One region of the Staphylococcus sp. GDY8P57P genome, then DNA from elsewhere that is predicted to be linked to it. Evidence: predicted binding sites of a transcription regulator. Region 1 holds the regulator's gene; the other holds the start of a gene.
The links. The regulator Rex, encoded in region 1, represses fermentation and respiration genes when NADH is low (regulators of the CRP and FNR family bind a similar motif). The targets are predictions, from matches to a motif close to TTGTGAAATATTTCACAA.

Region 2: a site for Rex is predicted at 6,772-6,789, ahead of KA878_RS07075 (anaerobic C4-dicarboxylate transporter family protein). Genes of this name have one in related genera too.

Annotation. Positions count from the first base shown of each region.
Region 1 covers NZ_JAESLK010000009.1:89,551-97,902, reverse strand. Annotated here, with positions in the region: gene ilvD (dihydroxy-acid dehydratase) at 1-100, opposite strand, end outside; gene tsaE (tRNA (adenosine(37)-N6)-threonylcarbamoyltransferase complex ATPase subunit type 1 TsaE) at 605-1,066, shown strand; gene tsaB (tRNA (adenosine(37)-N6)-threonylcarbamoyltransferase complex dimerization subunit type 1 TsaB) at 1,047-1,712, shown strand; gene rimI (ribosomal protein S18-alanine N-acetyltransferase) at 1,685-2,149, shown strand; gene tsaD (tRNA (adenosine(37)-N6)-threonylcarbamoyltransferase complex transferase subunit TsaD) at 2,142-3,170, shown strand; gene abc-f (ribosomal protection-like ABC-F family protein) at 3,536-5,479, opposite strand; gene KA878_RS04300 (redox-sensing transcriptional repressor Rex) at 5,720-6,358, shown strand; gene KA878_RS04295 (YeeE/YedE family protein) at 6,795-7,892, shown strand; gene KA878_RS04290 (sulfurtransferase TusA family protein) at 7,911-8,135, shown strand; gene KA878_RS04285 (ammonium transporter) at 8,254-8,352, shown strand, end outside.
Region 2 covers NZ_JAESLK010000019.1:31,019-39,370, reverse strand. Annotated here, with positions in the region: gene betA (choline dehydrogenase) at 1-965, opposite strand, end outside; gene betB (betaine-aldehyde dehydrogenase) at 1,105-2,595, opposite strand; gene cudC (choline uptake/conversion transcriptional regulator CudC) at 2,858-3,412, shown strand; gene KA878_RS07080 (BCCT family transporter) at 3,462-5,084, opposite strand; gene KA878_RS07075 (anaerobic C4-dicarboxylate transporter family protein) at 5,449-6,741, opposite strand; gene KA878_RS07070 (hypothetical protein) at 6,967-7,221, opposite strand; gene KA878_RS07065 (CHAP domain-containing protein) at 7,401-8,174, opposite strand.

The DNA of each region.
Region 1 (8,352 bases):
GTTTATTCATATCTGTTGGATTTTTAAGTGCGCCCGTGGCGTGTAAAAGACTTCGAGCAGGTGCTTGTTGATCACCTTTTTTTATCATGTCACTTCTCATAAATAATTCCCCCATAAAACACATTAAGTTTGTTACACATAAAAAGACGTCCCAATTTGTGATTGGGACGTCTACAAGTCCCATTCAATGAGAAATAGGACTTAAACATTTAGTAATTGAAAGATACTAAAGTTCCAGCCCTTGAGAGTATAATAAAATAATTAAATTGTCAGTTGGATTATATGCTTGATGTGTCATTGTAGTCATTTTAATATACTCCTTCCTTGAATGGTTATATTTAAATAGTTAGAATTGTTTAAAAATTCGATAAACTTAATTTACTACACAGTGTTTATTAAGTCAATATAATTTTTAAGAATTTTCTAACATCAATCCTTTTTCAAATTTATGTTCCTTATAGGGAAATTGCTAGAGGAATTTGTTATACTTATTAAGTTAAATTGTTATGGCTTAATTCAATTGTGTTAGGAAAATTAAGTCATTTAAAATCAAAAATATAGCAATATAATTTAGTTAATAAAATAAGTAGAGAGAGTGGGACTAATGATAACGATTAATAACTTGGATGAATTAGATCAATTCGCTAATGTGTTAGTTCGACACTTAAAGCCTGGTGATGTCATTTTATTAAATGGTGATCTTGGTGCAGGTAAAACAACGCTAACTCAATTTATAGGTAAACATTTAGGTGTTAAACGTAATATTAATTCTCCGACATTTAATATTATAAAATCTTATAGAGGTAGTCATTTAAAGCTACATCATATGGACTGCTATCGTTTGGAAGATTCAGATGAGGACTTAGGTTTTGAAGAATATTTTCAAGATGAAGGCATCACTGTTATTGAGTGGAGTCAATTTATTTATGATTTATTACCTGAAGAACGATTAATCATTAATATAGAGACTGTTAACGAAACGCAAAGAACGATTGAATTAAATGGCATAGGGACACATTATTTGAACGTTAAGGAGGAAGTTGAAAGTGAATTTATTACTGATTGATACATCAAATCAACCGATGTCAATCGCAATCATGCAAGATCATACCGTATTGTCTGAAATGACTACCGAAAATAAAAAAGATCATTCTAGTCAACTTATGCCTGGTATTCAACATTTATTTGAAGAAGCGAAAATTGATAAAAGCGAGATTGATGGTATTGTAGTTGCTAAGGGGCCAGGTTCATATACAGGTGTAAGAATTGGTGTTACAACTGCTAAAACGTTAGCATATGCATTAAATGCAAAATTATATGGCGTATCGTCTTTATTAGCATTAGCTGCCACAATGGATGAAAGCGACCAAAGGTTATTGGTTCCTATTATTGATGCACGTCGAGAAGCGGTTTATACAGGTGTTTATCAATATGAAGAAGGAAAATTAAAGACAATTTTAGAAGATCAATATTTACCAATTCAAGAATTAAAACAACAATTGACTGATTTCAAACAACCATTTGTCTATATTGGTAAAGATGCTGATAAATTATCAAACTATCTTGATGGAGAAATACAAAGTCACTTACCATATGCACCTGCAATGAAACCACTTTTAACTGAAAGTGAAGATATTCATACATTTGTTCCAAATTATATTAAATTATCAGAGGCAGAAAGAAATTGGCTAAACCAACAGAATCAGAATTAACAATTAGAGCGATGCAAGTTGATGATGTTCCTAATGTATTTGATATAGAACGTGACAGTTTTAATGATAGTTCATGGACGATAGATGCATTTTATCATGAATTAAATGAAAATAACTTTGCGAAATATTTTGTAATTCTTTTTGAAAATGAAATTATCGGATATCTAGGGCTATGGATTGTTATTGATCAAGCTCAAATAACAACGATAGCTATTCGTAAAGATTACAGAGGATATGGGCTGGGACAATTATTGTTAAAATATGTTATGGATTATGCTAAGCATACATGTGAAGTAATGAGTTTAGAAGTTAGAGTTGATAATGTCATAGCACAACACGTTTATACTAATTTGGGTTTTCAATTTGGTGGTAAACGTAAAAATTATTATGGAGAAGGCGAGGATGCAATGGTTATGTGGGTGAACTTAAATGAATAAAGAAACATTAATATTAGCAATTGAAACAAGTTGTGATGAAACAAGTGTAAGTGTCATTAAGGATGGCAACACAATTTTATCCAATATTGTACTTAGCCAAATTGAGAGTCATAAGCGTTTTGGAGGTGTTGTGCCAGAGGTTGCCAGTCGACATCATGTGGAAGGTATTACAACAACTATTGATGAAGCGCTAATATCTGCAAACATCACGATGCATGATATAGATGCAATAGCTGTAACTCAAGGTCCAGGATTAATTGGGGCATTGCTGATTGGTATTAATGCAGCAAAAGCACTAGCCTTTGCTTACGATAAACCACTTATTCCTGTACACCATATTGCTGGTCATATTTACGCTAATCATTTAGAAGAACCATTAACATTTCCTTTAATCGCGTTAATCGTATCTGGAGGTCACACTGAACTCGTGTATATGAAATCTCATATGCATTTTGAAGTTATTGGAGAGACAAGAGATGATGCAGTGGGTGAAGCCTATGATAAAGTGGCACGAACAATTGATTTACCATATCCGGGTGGACCACAAATTGACAAATTAGCACAACAAGGTCAAGATACGTATGATTTTCCAAGAGTATGGTTAGAAAAAGATAGTTATGATTTTAGTTTTAGTGGTTTGAAAAGTGCTATAATCAACAAACTGCATAATTTAAGACAAAAAAATGAAACGATTGTTAAAGAAAATGTGGCAACTAGTTTTCAAAATAGTGTCGTAGATGTATTAAGTACTAAAGCGATGAATGCATGTAAGGCATATAATGTGAATAGACTTATCGTTGCTGGTGGCGTTGCAAGTAACAAAGGACTTCGTCAACGTTTACAACATTTATGTGAAGCAAATAATATCCATTTGTCTATTCCAAGTCCTAAATTATGTACGGATAATGCAGCAATGATCGGCGCAGCGGCATACTACTATTATCAAGCAGGCGTTACAGCTCATTTAGATTTAAATGGTGAAAATAACATGGACATAGAAGAAGCAACAATAGATGCTTAAATGATTTTAAAAATTTATTTTACGATAAGAAACCTCTTATGAACGTTAGCATTGTAATGCTTATGTTATAAGAGGTTTTATTTTTGAAGAAACATCATTTGATAAAGGTCAATAGGGAACATTTGTACTTATCAACATTAAGTGTATAAGTTGTGGATAAAAGGTTCTTAACAATGTGGATAGCAGATTAATTTTGTGTAAAAAATTGGTAAATGAATCAAAAATATCTTGTGGATAAGTAGGATAACTTTGTGGATAGTTGGTATTATCACATTTTAACTGTTTATAACTTTTATTGAAATTGATTCAAAAAAATAGCTAAAAAGTTATAAAATACTTTCTAGCTATTTTAAGATTAATGCGTTTTAAACATTTTCTTGTAAATTTTCCCATTCGGTCATAACTTGTTCTAATTTCTGTTCGGTTTCTTGTTTTTGATTCGCTAATGATGAAGCTTTTTCAGGATTATTAAATACATCAGGTTGCGTCAGTTGTTCATCAATTTGAGCGATTTCATTTTCATAGGATTCAATTTTAGATTCACATTCTTCAATGAGACGTTCTAATTTACGTTGCTCACGGCGTTGTTGTTTTTGTGAATCATACGTATTGATGGTGTTATTGTTTACGTTTTGATTGGAAACATCATTCTTGCTATCATCATTACGTTCATTTTCAAATGCTTCTAATGCAGCTGCTTCCTCTGTTTTCTCAATATAATATTGATAATCTCCAAGATACATCTGACCGCCATCTATATTTAAATCAAAGACTTTATTAGCTAATTGATTAATAAAGTATCGATCATGGGAAACGAATAGAATCGTTCCTTCAAAATCTTTTAATGCTTGTTCAAGCATTTCTTTAGAATCAATATCTAAATGGTTTGTAGGTTCATCAAGGATTAAGACGTTATCTCTTTGTAACATAAGGAGTGCTAATTGTAATCGTGCTTTTTCGCCACCAGATAAATCGTTAATAATTTTTTTAACATCATCTTGTACAAATAAGAAACGTCCTAATACAGCGCGTATGTCTTTTTCGTTCATAGTTGGATATTGATCCCAAACATAGTCGAGAATTGTTTTGTTGGATTTAAATTCTGCTTGCTTTTGATCATAATAGCCAATTTGTAGATTAGCACCAAAGGTAATATTACCGTCTATTTGATCTTGTCGTTGTGCGATTGTCTTAATTAGCGTCGTTTTACCTACACCATTAGGACCTATGATTGCGATATGATCGCCTTTCGTGACTTCTATGTTAATTGGAGATGTTATAGGCGCATCATAACCAATTTCAAGATTGCGAATATGCATCACGTCATTTCCTGTATTTCGATTGAACCCAAATTGAATATTGGCACTTCTTGCGTCTAACATTGGTTTGTCGATACGTTCCATTTTCTCTAATGTTTTGCGACGACTTTTTGCCATACCACTTGTTGAGGCACGTGTAATATTTTTTTCTACAAAGGTTTCCAATCGCTTAATTTCATCTTGTTGACGTTCATATTCTTGCATGCGACTTTCATAATACTTATCACGTTGCTCGATAAATTGCTCGTAATTGCCTACATAACGTTTAACATCACCAAGTGCCACATCATAGATTTGCGTGACAATCTTGTCTAAGAAGTATCTATCGTGACTGATGATGACGATGGCACCTTTGAAGTATTTTAAATAATCTTCTAACCACTTTGTTGTTTCTAAATCTAAATGGTTTGTAGGTTCGTCTAATAGTAATAAATCTGGCTCATTTAATAACATTTGTGCTAATGATAATCGTGTTTTTTGACCACCACTAAAATCGTTAATAGGTTTATCAAAATCATCTTCGTTAAAATTTAAACCATGTAGAACTGTCTTGATTTTACTTTCATATTGATAACCATCGAGTTGTTCAAATTGATTGGTTAATGATTCATAACGTTCCATATGTTGTTGATAGGCATCAGAATCATAGTCAGATGCATGATCAGCGAGCCAGTTCGTTTCTTCTTTAATTAAGCGTTCCATCTTTTTGAGATGTTCAAATGGTTTAGACATTTCTTCAAACACTGAAGCGGATGAATTAAGCGTCATTTGTTGGGTCAGGTAACCCATTCGTAAATTTTTAATTTTAGAAATATGGCCGCTATCGTAATCTTCAACACCGGCAATAATTTTCATTAAGGTTGATTTTCCAGCACCGTTACGACCTACGACTCCGATTCGTTCGCCTGTCTTTACTTCGAAATTCACACGTGTGAAAATATCATCACCATCAAATGATTTCGAAATGTCATTTAATTGCAAGAGTATCATTCAGGTTTCACCTTTCTATTTGTAAGTTTATTACTCGAAATTAAGTTGTATATTACTCTATATTTTACCATATTACTTAGTTTCTTGAAACTAAGTTATTTATTTTTAAAATGCGTTAAGGTATAATATTCCAGTATTCATAATAGGACATAAGAAAATTTTAAAAATTTAAAACGTATAGCACTCAAAATAGTTTGGATACATAGATTATAAAATTCAAACGAAAGGGGGGCATTTTAAATGGCTCAAAATAAATCTAAAATTCCACGGGCAACTTTGAAACGATTACCTTTATATTACAGATTCGTTAACACGTTAAAATCAAAAGGCATAGACAGAGTGAATTCAAAAGCGATTAGCGAGGCATTAAATATTGAATCAGCAACCATTCGTAGAGATTTCTCATATTTTGGAGAATTAGGGAAAAAAGGTTATGGTTACAATATAGATAGTTTATTAGAATTCTTTAAAACGGCACTTAGTGATAGCGATAATATACACATTGCATTGGTAGGTGTTGGTAATTTAGGTAGAGCACTTTTAACGTATAACTTTTCAATTCATGATGAAATGACCATTACAGAGGCTTTTGATGTTGATGAGCACATTGTCGGAAATAAGATTGGTGATGTGACTGTCCATCATATGAACGACTTAAAACAAGTTCTTGCTGACAAAGATATTAATGTTGTTATTTTAACGACGCCAGAAAGTGTAGCGCAACGTGTGGCAAATGAGTTAATTGAAGCAAATATTAATGGTATTTTAAATTTCACACCAACTAGAATAGAAGTACCTAATAGTGTACAAGTTCATCATATTGACTTAGGTATAGAATTGCAATCATTGCTATTCTTCATGAAAAATTATTCCAATTAAATAACGTCACTTTTATTACAGCACTCTGGGACATAAATAATATAATCATGCTATTTAGCAAATTCGCAGTTGCTGACTGAACTGATAAGGGGCTTAAACCAAGCTTTTCTCAGTTCTAGTCATCCTTGCGGGTGGGGACCCAACTAAGAGAATTTCACTAAAAAATTCTACAAGCAAAGCAAGTTGGGAGTCGGGGCCCCAACAAAGAGAATTTCACTAAGAAATTCTACAAGCAAAGCAAGTTGGGAGTGGGACGACGAATTCAAAAGAATTCTGTCCCACTCCCGTTTTGTTAGCCAACATTGAGTGAATCCAATGCAATAATTTATAGGTCGTGTGAAAAATCGCTAGAAGCATTTTATTTTAAGAAGTTGCCAAATTTAGTACAATTGATTATAATACCTTAGTAAAATAATCGGGAAAGGATGAATTAATAGTGATATGGATGATTATTAGTGGTCTTATCGTTGGAATATTATTAGGGTTTGTTATGCAACGTACACGTTTTTGTCTAGCTGGTGGCTTTAGAGACATGTATGTTCAAAAAAATAACAAAATGTTTTATGCTTTATTAGTAGCTATTACAGTCCAAAGTATAGGACTACTTATTTTAACTGGGTTAAATCTTATTTCAATACCTGATAGTACATTTCCAATTATTGGTACCATCATTGGTGCGTTTATATTTGGAATAGGTATTGTATTAGCAGGAGGCTGTGCTACAGGTACATGGTATCGTGCTGGTGAAGGTTTAATTGGAAGTTGGGTAGCACTCGTGTTATATGCAGTAACTGCGGCAATTACTAAAACAGGTGTGCTGCTTCCAGTGATGACGTGGATAAATCAACCTACAAATATCAATGCCAATATGTCTCAGACAACGGGTATTCCAATGTGGGTATTTACGTTAATATTAACGATCATCACGATTATTTTTGTAACTAAAACGTTACGCAAACCTAAACCCAAATTTGCGGTTCCAAAGCTTAAGCAAAAATATAGTGGCTTGAGACATTATTTATTTGAAAAACGATACCACCCATTTGTAGCTGGTATAGCAGTTGGTTTGATAGCATTAATTGCTTGGCCGATGAGTATGTCAACTGGTAGAGATTATGGTTTAGGCATCACAACACCATCAGCAAACTTAATTACGTTTTTAATTACAGGAGATACTCAGTTAATAGATTGGGGTGTACTATTAATATTAGGTATCTTTTTAGGGTCATATATCGCTGCTAGAGGATCGCGTGAATTCAAATGGCGATTACCTGATAAGAAGACGATTCGTAATAGTGCTATTGGTGGTATTTGCATGGGATTCGGTGCCTCAGTAGCAGGTGGTTGTTCAATTGGTAATGGCTTAGTAGAAACAGCTATTATGTCTTGGAAAGGCTGGATTGCACTAGGTTCTATGATTTTAGGTGTATGGTTTATGAGTTACTTTATTTTCATTAGACCAATGAAAAAGTTAGAAAAACAAACATCACAATCTCAAACTACTGCAGTTCCAAAACAAACACAAACAACATAATTAATTGGAGGAATAACAATGTTATATGAATTAGGTACAGTAGGTATGGTATGTCCATTCCCACTTATCGAAGCACAAAAGAAAATGCAAACATTAGATAATGGTGATGAACTTAAAATAGATTTCGATTGTACGCAAGCAACAGAAGCTATTCCAAATTGGGCGGCTGAACAAGGTTATCCAGTTACGAATTATGAACAATTAGATGATGCATCTTGGACAATTACAATTCAAAAAGCTTAAAACGAAATAAGTGATTAAAACACTGTTATATTATGTAACATATTGTGTCATTTTATCTTACGTATTTTTGCTATTTCTTTGAAGTATCATTATGATATTTTCAAAGGAAGTGGTAATTATGAAGATGGATGACACAATTTTTTTATTTCTTTGCACTTTACTTGTTTGGGTAATGACCCCTGGGCTTAGCTTGTTTTATGGTGGGTTAGTTCAATCA
Region 2 (8,352 bases), on a different contig from region 1:
TTAACATCTAAGCTTGGTTGTAATGATACTGGTTCTTTACATTCATGTTGAATATATACTTCTAAGTGGTCTTCGAAGTTTTCTCCGACACCTGGTAAATGCATACGTGGTTCGATTCCTTTAGATTTCAAGAATTCTGCGTCACCAATACCTGATAATTGTAATAATTGAGGTGTGTTGAACGCACCACCAGATAATATAACTTCACCTGCATCAACCGTATGGTATCTACCATTACGTTTAAATGTTACACCTGTTGCTTTGTTACCATCGAAATGGATTTTAGTGACAAATGCACGTGTTTTAACAGTTAAATTTTTACGTTTCATTGCTGGGTGTAAGTAGGCTCTTGATGCTGATACACGACGTCCGTTATGCACTTGGCTATCGAAAGGTCCAAATCCTTCTTGTCTATAACCGTTAACGTCTTTTGTTTTGTGGTATCCTGCTTCTACCCCTGCATCAAAGAATGATTTAAATAATGGATTAGTTGCTGGACCACGTTTCAATTTAATTGGACCGTGATGACCTCTAAATTGGTCAAATGGTGTAGCACCGTATGTTTTCTCTAGACGTTTAAAGTATGGTAAGCAATGTGCATAGTCCCATGATTCCATACCTTCTGGTTCAGCCCAACCTTCATAGTCCATTGGGTTACCTCTTTGGTAAATCATACCGTTTATTGAACTAGAGCCACCAAGAACTTTACCACGTGCATGGTCTACTTTACGTCCCATATGTGGTTCTTCTTCTGTTTGATAAATCCAATCGTAGAAACGATTACCTGATGGGAACATTAACGCTGCTGGCATTTGAATGAATAAATCCCAAGGATAGTCACTACGTCCTGCCTCTAATACTAATACATCTTTATCTTTATCTTCTGTTAAACGATTACCTAATACTGAACCGGCACTACCGCCACCAATAATGACGTAATCATATGATTTCTTTTTACTCATTATAAATTCGTCCTCCCTTAAATTGATTATGATGTCTTTATATTTCATGCTTTTAAGTTCGATACGTACAACTTTATAACTCAAATAAATAGAGTCGTATAGTTGATTTATATTACGACTCTATCGCTCTTGCATGGATTTGTTATTTGCTAAAGAAGTTAACTGGCTCAGGATTTGTATTCGTTAAAATGTGTTTACTAGTTAAATATTCTTCTAATCCTTCTTTACCTAGTTCACGTCCAATACCTGATTGTTTGTAACCACCCCATGGTGCTTGTGCGAAGTATGGATGGAAATCATTGATCCAAACTGTACCAAGTTTTAATTTATTGGCTACACGTTGTGCTTTACCGATATCTTTAGTGAAGACTGCACCTGCTAAACCATAAATAGAGTCATTAGCTAATTTAATTGCTTCTTCTTCACTATCAAAGCCTTCAACAGTCACAACTGGACCAAATACTTCTTCTTGAACGATACGCATTGACGTATCACAATCAGTGATTACTGTTGGTTCAAAGAACAAGCCAGCTTGTAAATCTTCTCGTTCTGGGCGTTTACCGCCAATTGCGATTGTAGCGCCGTCTTCTTTTGCAATTTCCATGTAGTTTTCAATCTTACTGCGGTGTTCTGTAGAAATTACAGGTCCCATTTCAGTATCATCATCAAAACCATTACCAAGTTTGATTTTACCTACACGATCAATTAACGCCTTCTCAAAGTCGTCTTTAATATTGTTGTGTACTAAAATACGTGACCCTGCTGAACATACTTGACCTGCGTGGAAGTAACCACCATTCAAGGCTTGATCCACTGCAACTTCAAAGTCAGCATCATCAAAAATAATATTAGGATTCTTACCACCAAGTTCTAATGCAATGTTAGTAACATGATTAGCAGCATTCTTCATGATATGTTTACCTGTTTCAATGCCGCCTGTGAATGAAACTAAATCTACTTCTTCATGACCTGATAGTGTATCTCCGATTTCTTCACCACTACTTAATACTAAGTTGATAACACCTTTAGGGAAGCCAACTTCTTCCATCAATTCGAATACACGAATTGTAGTTAACGGTGTGATTTCACTTGGCTTCATAACAAGTGAGCATCCTGTTGCTAATGCTGGCGCAATCTTCCATGAAGCTTGAAGTAATGGATAATTCCAAGGTGTGATTTGTGTTACGACACCAACAGGTTCCTTAACGACCTTACTTTCAGTATTTGGAATTGGTGAATTGATGATTTCGCCACCATCTTTATCTGCTAATCCAGCGAAATAAGTAAATACATTGGCGATGTCATCCATATCTGCATATGATTCTCCTAATGTTTTACCAGTATCTAATGTTTCTAATTTAGCTAATTCATCACGATGCTCTGTAATTTTATCTGCAATCGCTCTTACTTTTTTACCTCTGACTTCACTTGTTTCTAATGACCACTCGGCATCTTCAAATGCGCGACGTGCTGCAAGTATTGCTCTTTCTGCATCTTCAGTAGTACCTTCTGCAACCGTAAAGATAACTTCTTGGTTATAAGGATTAATAATATCTCTTGTATTTTTATTTGAACTTTCTACCCATTCACCATCGATATACTGACGGTTAGACAATTTCTCTACAAGTTCCATCAAACGACCTCCGTTAAGTTTGTTAAATTTTTATTTAACGAATTTTACAGAACTAGATTATCATACTTTTCATAGCCTTGCAAACGATATAAAACGACACAACTTTTGAGATAGACTTGAAAATACAGTGTCAAAAGTGCTAATAATAAATATGCGATTTTGAAACTTTTCACCAAACACTTTATAATGATTTAGAATTGAAAAATGAACGTCTTCGTTTATTTCTCTTTAAAAAACTAATAAGTAACAATGGAGGTGCACCATGGCACGTTCAACGAATTATGACCAAAAAATTGAAGAAGCAAAAGATCTTGTTATCAATTCAATCGGTGAAACAATGGATTTGTATGGTACAAACCGTAGCGTCGGTAATCTATATGGCACAATGGTCTTTGAAGGCAGTATGACGCTTGATGAGATGCGTGAACATTTGCAAATGAGCAAGCCGAGCATGAGTGCTGGTGTCAAGAAACTACAAGAATTTGATATTGTGAAACAGCAATTCACTCGTGGCAGCAGAAAGCAACACTTCATTGCAGAGAAGAACTTCTTCCATTTTTTCCGAAACTTCTTTACACAAAAATGGGAACGTGAAGTTGACACGAACTTAGAAGCCGTTGAAAAAGCGCAATTATTGTTAGATGAAACATTAAAAAACGCTGACTTAGACGAAGCATCTAAAGCAGAAGTTGATAAAATCCAAGCACAATTGGATCATACAAAGCAATATTGTAAATGGCTTGAAAACTTAAGTAACGCGATTGAAAGTGGCCAAATCTTCGAACATTACCCAATTCCAGAAAAAGAAGATATTTAAAAAAGCTAGAAGATTTTCGAAAGTCGAAAATCTTCTAGCTTTTTATTATTTATAAGTTATCATCATGTGGTTCTTCTTTAACTTGAACAATACGTAATGAACGTCGTTCAATTTCTTTATGCTTATCTGCCCTTGTTTCCAGTTTAATCCGGTCTCTATTGAGCGTAATAATAAATGAAATCATCATAAAGATAAATATCACAATTAATGGCACACTCGCTAAGATAGATGCAGTTTTTAATACCTCAAGTGCACGTTCTCCCCCAACTAACATCAGTGAGAAAGGTAATAAACATAACGCAAATGCCCAAAATAGACGATTGGCTTTTAATGGTTCGCCAACAACTTTTTTCTGTGATGCAGCAGCTAAAATATATGAACCTGAATCAAATGTTGTTGCTAAGAATAAGAAGGCAGAAATCAAGAATAATACAACAATCAATGTTGAGAATGGCAATTGATGCATTACTTGAATAATCGTCGCTTCAGTACCATGCGTATTTAAAAAGTTAATCACATTAAATTCGCCTGTAATCTGTAAGTACACTGCATAGTTACCAAAGATACCAAAGAACAATAGGCAACCTAATGTACCATAAATAATTGTACCTAAAATAACTTCTTTAAGACGTCGTCCTTTTGAAATACGCGCTATAAACAGACCGATAAATGGTGCATATACTAACCACCATGACCAATAGAATATCGTCCAATCTTGTGGGAAGTTAGTTTCTTTGCGTCCTTCAATTCCACCGAAAGGTTCCATCCAAGTAGCCATATGGAAGAAGTCTCTTAGCATATTACCAAAACTTGTAATTGTCGTTTCCATTATGAAAATGGTAGGACCCACGACAAACACAAATCCTAGTAATAAGAATGATAACCATACGTTAACATCGCTTAATTTTTGAATTCCCTTTTTCAGACCAGAATAAGAACTTACTGCAAACACAACTGTGATTGTCAATAAGATAATTGAACGTACAACCATATTTTCGCCATCGATACCTGTCAATTTCTCAATACCTGCAGAAATCATAGGAACACCGAGGGCAAGTGATGTTGCAGCCCCGCCAAGTAGTCCGAAAATGAATAATATATCTACTAATTTACCTAAAAATTTATCTGTTTGTCCTTTAAGAACTGGACGACATGCTTGACTAATTTTGTAAATAGGTTGTTTCTTAACGAATACTAAATAACCAATAGGTAGTGCTGGTAAGACATAAATCGCCCATGCGATTGGTCCCCAATGGAACATACCATATTGCGTGGCATATGTAAGTGCTTCATCTGACATCGCTTTTGCACCATTTGGTGGTACTTGATAATAGAACGCCCACTCAATGACACCCCAATATAATATGTCTGATCCAATACCTGCACAGAATAACATAGACGCCCAACTGAAGTTATTAAATTCAGGTCTATCCGTTGCTTTTCCAAGCGTCACATTGCCGTAGCGTCCGAACGCAATATATAATACAAAGAATAAAATGGCTAATCCCATAAATAAATACACTGATCCAATTGAATTGGATATCGCACTGTTGATATCAGTAATTACTTTTTCACTGGCTTCCGGAAAAATCATCATCGGTGTAACAGCCACAAGTAATACGACTACCGTCCCTATAAAAGTCGGCCAATCCATAATTTTTTCTCGTTTCAATTATGTTCCTCCTCAAAATAGTTGTTTCGATAAAAATTAAAAACCACTTTCTTGTCACGGTTTATTCACATATTGACGATATCTAAAATTAAATAAAAATGCAAATTACATTCAAATTATACTTTTCAGTTTATTGAATAAATATATATTTCAGACATATTTTAAAGCTTTAGAAATTGCTATAACAACAGTGTTAAATTTAAACTTAACGTATTTAACAAATTTTATTTTGTATTATTTTTGCATAATCATACCCTCATAATGAATTTATATTTATTTAGCATTTTTTTAAATTTCTCATTTTACTCCTAAAAAAGACTACAAATCATCGAGCATGTCGCCCTAAAATTTGTAGTCTCTATATCTAAAATCCTAATATCGATTTTATTAAGAATCCAACTATAATTGATACGCCAATCGCAAAGAAGCCTGGAATAATGAAACTTGTCGCTCGTGTACGTCCAGTCTCATCTAAATTAACCGCAAATAATAACGTTGGTTGTGCCGGAATAACGAAGTTGACGTTAAGCGTTTGTACCATTGCAATAAAGTACATTGGTGGAACGCCCATACTCATAACAATTGGCACCATAATCGATGCGGTTGCAGTTTGAGAGATGACGATCATCGCCACTACAGCAACTAAGACAATGACTAACCAAGGTATAGATTGGATGGTTTGTCCGATATCGTCTTGAATGATTTTTAAGTTTTGAGGTGCGTTAAATACAGTTGCACCTAACCAGCCAGGTCCGAGTACTGCAAAGAGTGCACCAATAGCGGATTGTGCAATATGGGAAGACAAGATATCACTCGTATTAATCTTCATCATTAATAGATTAATAGCAACACTCAAATACATAAAGAACTGTACAATTTCTGTCATTGTTACGTTAACTTGTTCGCCATCGACGTTAAAGGCTGGCATTAAATTTGGAAAGATACCAAATGTTAATATTGCTGCCACACACAGTAAGAAGCTAACTACACCTAATTTAGTTTTAGTTGAAAATGATTGTTTAACAGATACTTCAGGTGTATGCGCCATTTCACTCGGCGTAACTGATGTCTTTCGACCGACAAACGTACAAAAGACACTTAACATTAGCATTGTAATAATCGCTGTAGGTAATACAATACTTAAATATTGTCCCATCGATATATGATAACCTGCCATTACCGAAATAATGTAGGCTGTTGCTGATGCTGCTGGACTACATAATAAAGCTAAATTAGCAGTCAATACAGAAGCAGTAAGCGGTCGCTTAGGTTGTATATTAGCCTTAACCGCAGTTTTGGCAATAATAGGTTCTAAGGATAACGCAATATTTGCTGTACCTACGCCAAACACAAATAAAAAGACAATCATTGGCGCTATAAAAATTATTGATCTTGGAAAGCGTTCGATCACTTTGGAAGCGAGAAAGACTAAATAGTCAATGCCTCCTGTAGCTTGCAAGGTACCACCAGCGATACCAATGGATAAAATAATTAATACTGCAGTAACAGGCGCTGAACCTGGGGGCAATTGAAAGCCAAAGATCATTATGAGTTGTGCCACAATGGCGAAGATACCACACCCTAATGCACCAGCCGCACGAAGCCCTAATAATATAGCTAGTATCATTATGATGATTTCTACTACAAACAGTAGCATGATGAAAGCTCCTAACTTTTCTGAAAATTATTGTGATTTTTTTAACATAAATAGTTTATCACTTGAAGATGTCAAAAGTATAGAATTGTAGATAATTTAAAATATTAAATGTAAATAAAATGTGAACTTACATTCTGACATACCCATTCCAATTAAATATTATCCCACTCTAAAAAACCTTGAAAGTATGCTTCTTCTAGCATCTTTCAAGGTCGATATTATCCATTATTTTGGATGGTCATCTTTGAGTGTTCCTTTTTTAATTGGGGCCGCTTCGTAATCACCCTCGATTTCTTTATCTTCAGTATGACCTTTAGCCATTTCTACATTTTTCTCAGTTTCTTTACGCTTTTCTTTTTTTGAACGCTTATCATACGCACGTTCTTCTAGTAATGATCCCCAAATAAGGCCACATATCACCGCAATCGTTACGATGATAATTAATGCTAATATAATCCATTTTATTACATCAAACGTCATCTTTAGTCACCCTCCTTTACGATTTACATATACAATCTAATATTAATTCCACTTATTATTATGTTTCCCGTTATACCTCCGCTTCAATCACACGATGCGCTATCTTGACATGCCTTTTTCCAAAAAGAAAAAAACCACGACGCCGTTAGATTAGGCATCGTGGTTAAAATGATTTCAAATTATGAAATGTAGTTATATGAACCAGCTTGGCTAGCTGAGATTGTACGTGATGATACTACACCAGGTCCACCGTTATAGTTCATTTCTGAAACTTTAACTGAACCGTCAGCATTAACACTTTCAACATATGCAACGTGACCGTATGCACCTTGAGATGTTTGCATTACTGCACCTGCTTTAGGTGTGTTGTTAACTGTATAGCCATCTGCAGCAGCTGCAGTTGCCCAGTTATTTGCGTTACCCCAAGTGCTACCAATTTTACCGCCTACTTTGTCATATACATAATACGTACATTGACCAGCAGTGTATAAGTTTGCACCGCCACTTGATTTACCTGATAATGCTGCACTACTTGAGCTTGTTGATTGAGTAGTTGGTGCGTTTTGAGTTGTTACTTTAACGTTGCGATCTGAAGTTGAATAGTTAGCACCTAAACCGCCACCAGCATTATTGTTTGCTGTGTAAGATTGTGTATTTTGGCTAGATTGATTGTTATTGTAGTTGTAATTGTAGTTATTGTATGATTGTGTATTGTTTACTGCTTGGTTGCCAGTGTATTGTTGACCACTTTGTTGCGCTTGAGCTGGGCTCCAGTTACCTTGCCATTGATAATGATAATTACCTTGTTGGTCAATTGTGTATGTGTAACTGTATGAATATGGGTCATTAGGGTTATATCCATTATTATTTTCCGCTGCGTCTGCATCCTGATGTGCTAATCCAAATGTTGCAATACCTGCTGTTGCGATTGTAGCTGTAGCGATCTTTTTCATAATTAAATATCCTCCTAGAATGTTTAAAGCTTTTTATCTCGTGGCTACCTGCAATTGACATATTAGAAATTTTAAATCATTCAATTCAAAATGTTTTTAAGTAATTTTTTCTTCGTTAATTAACGACAAGACATACTCTAACAGACACACAAGGGTTTGTGTGGAATGTTAAGGCTTT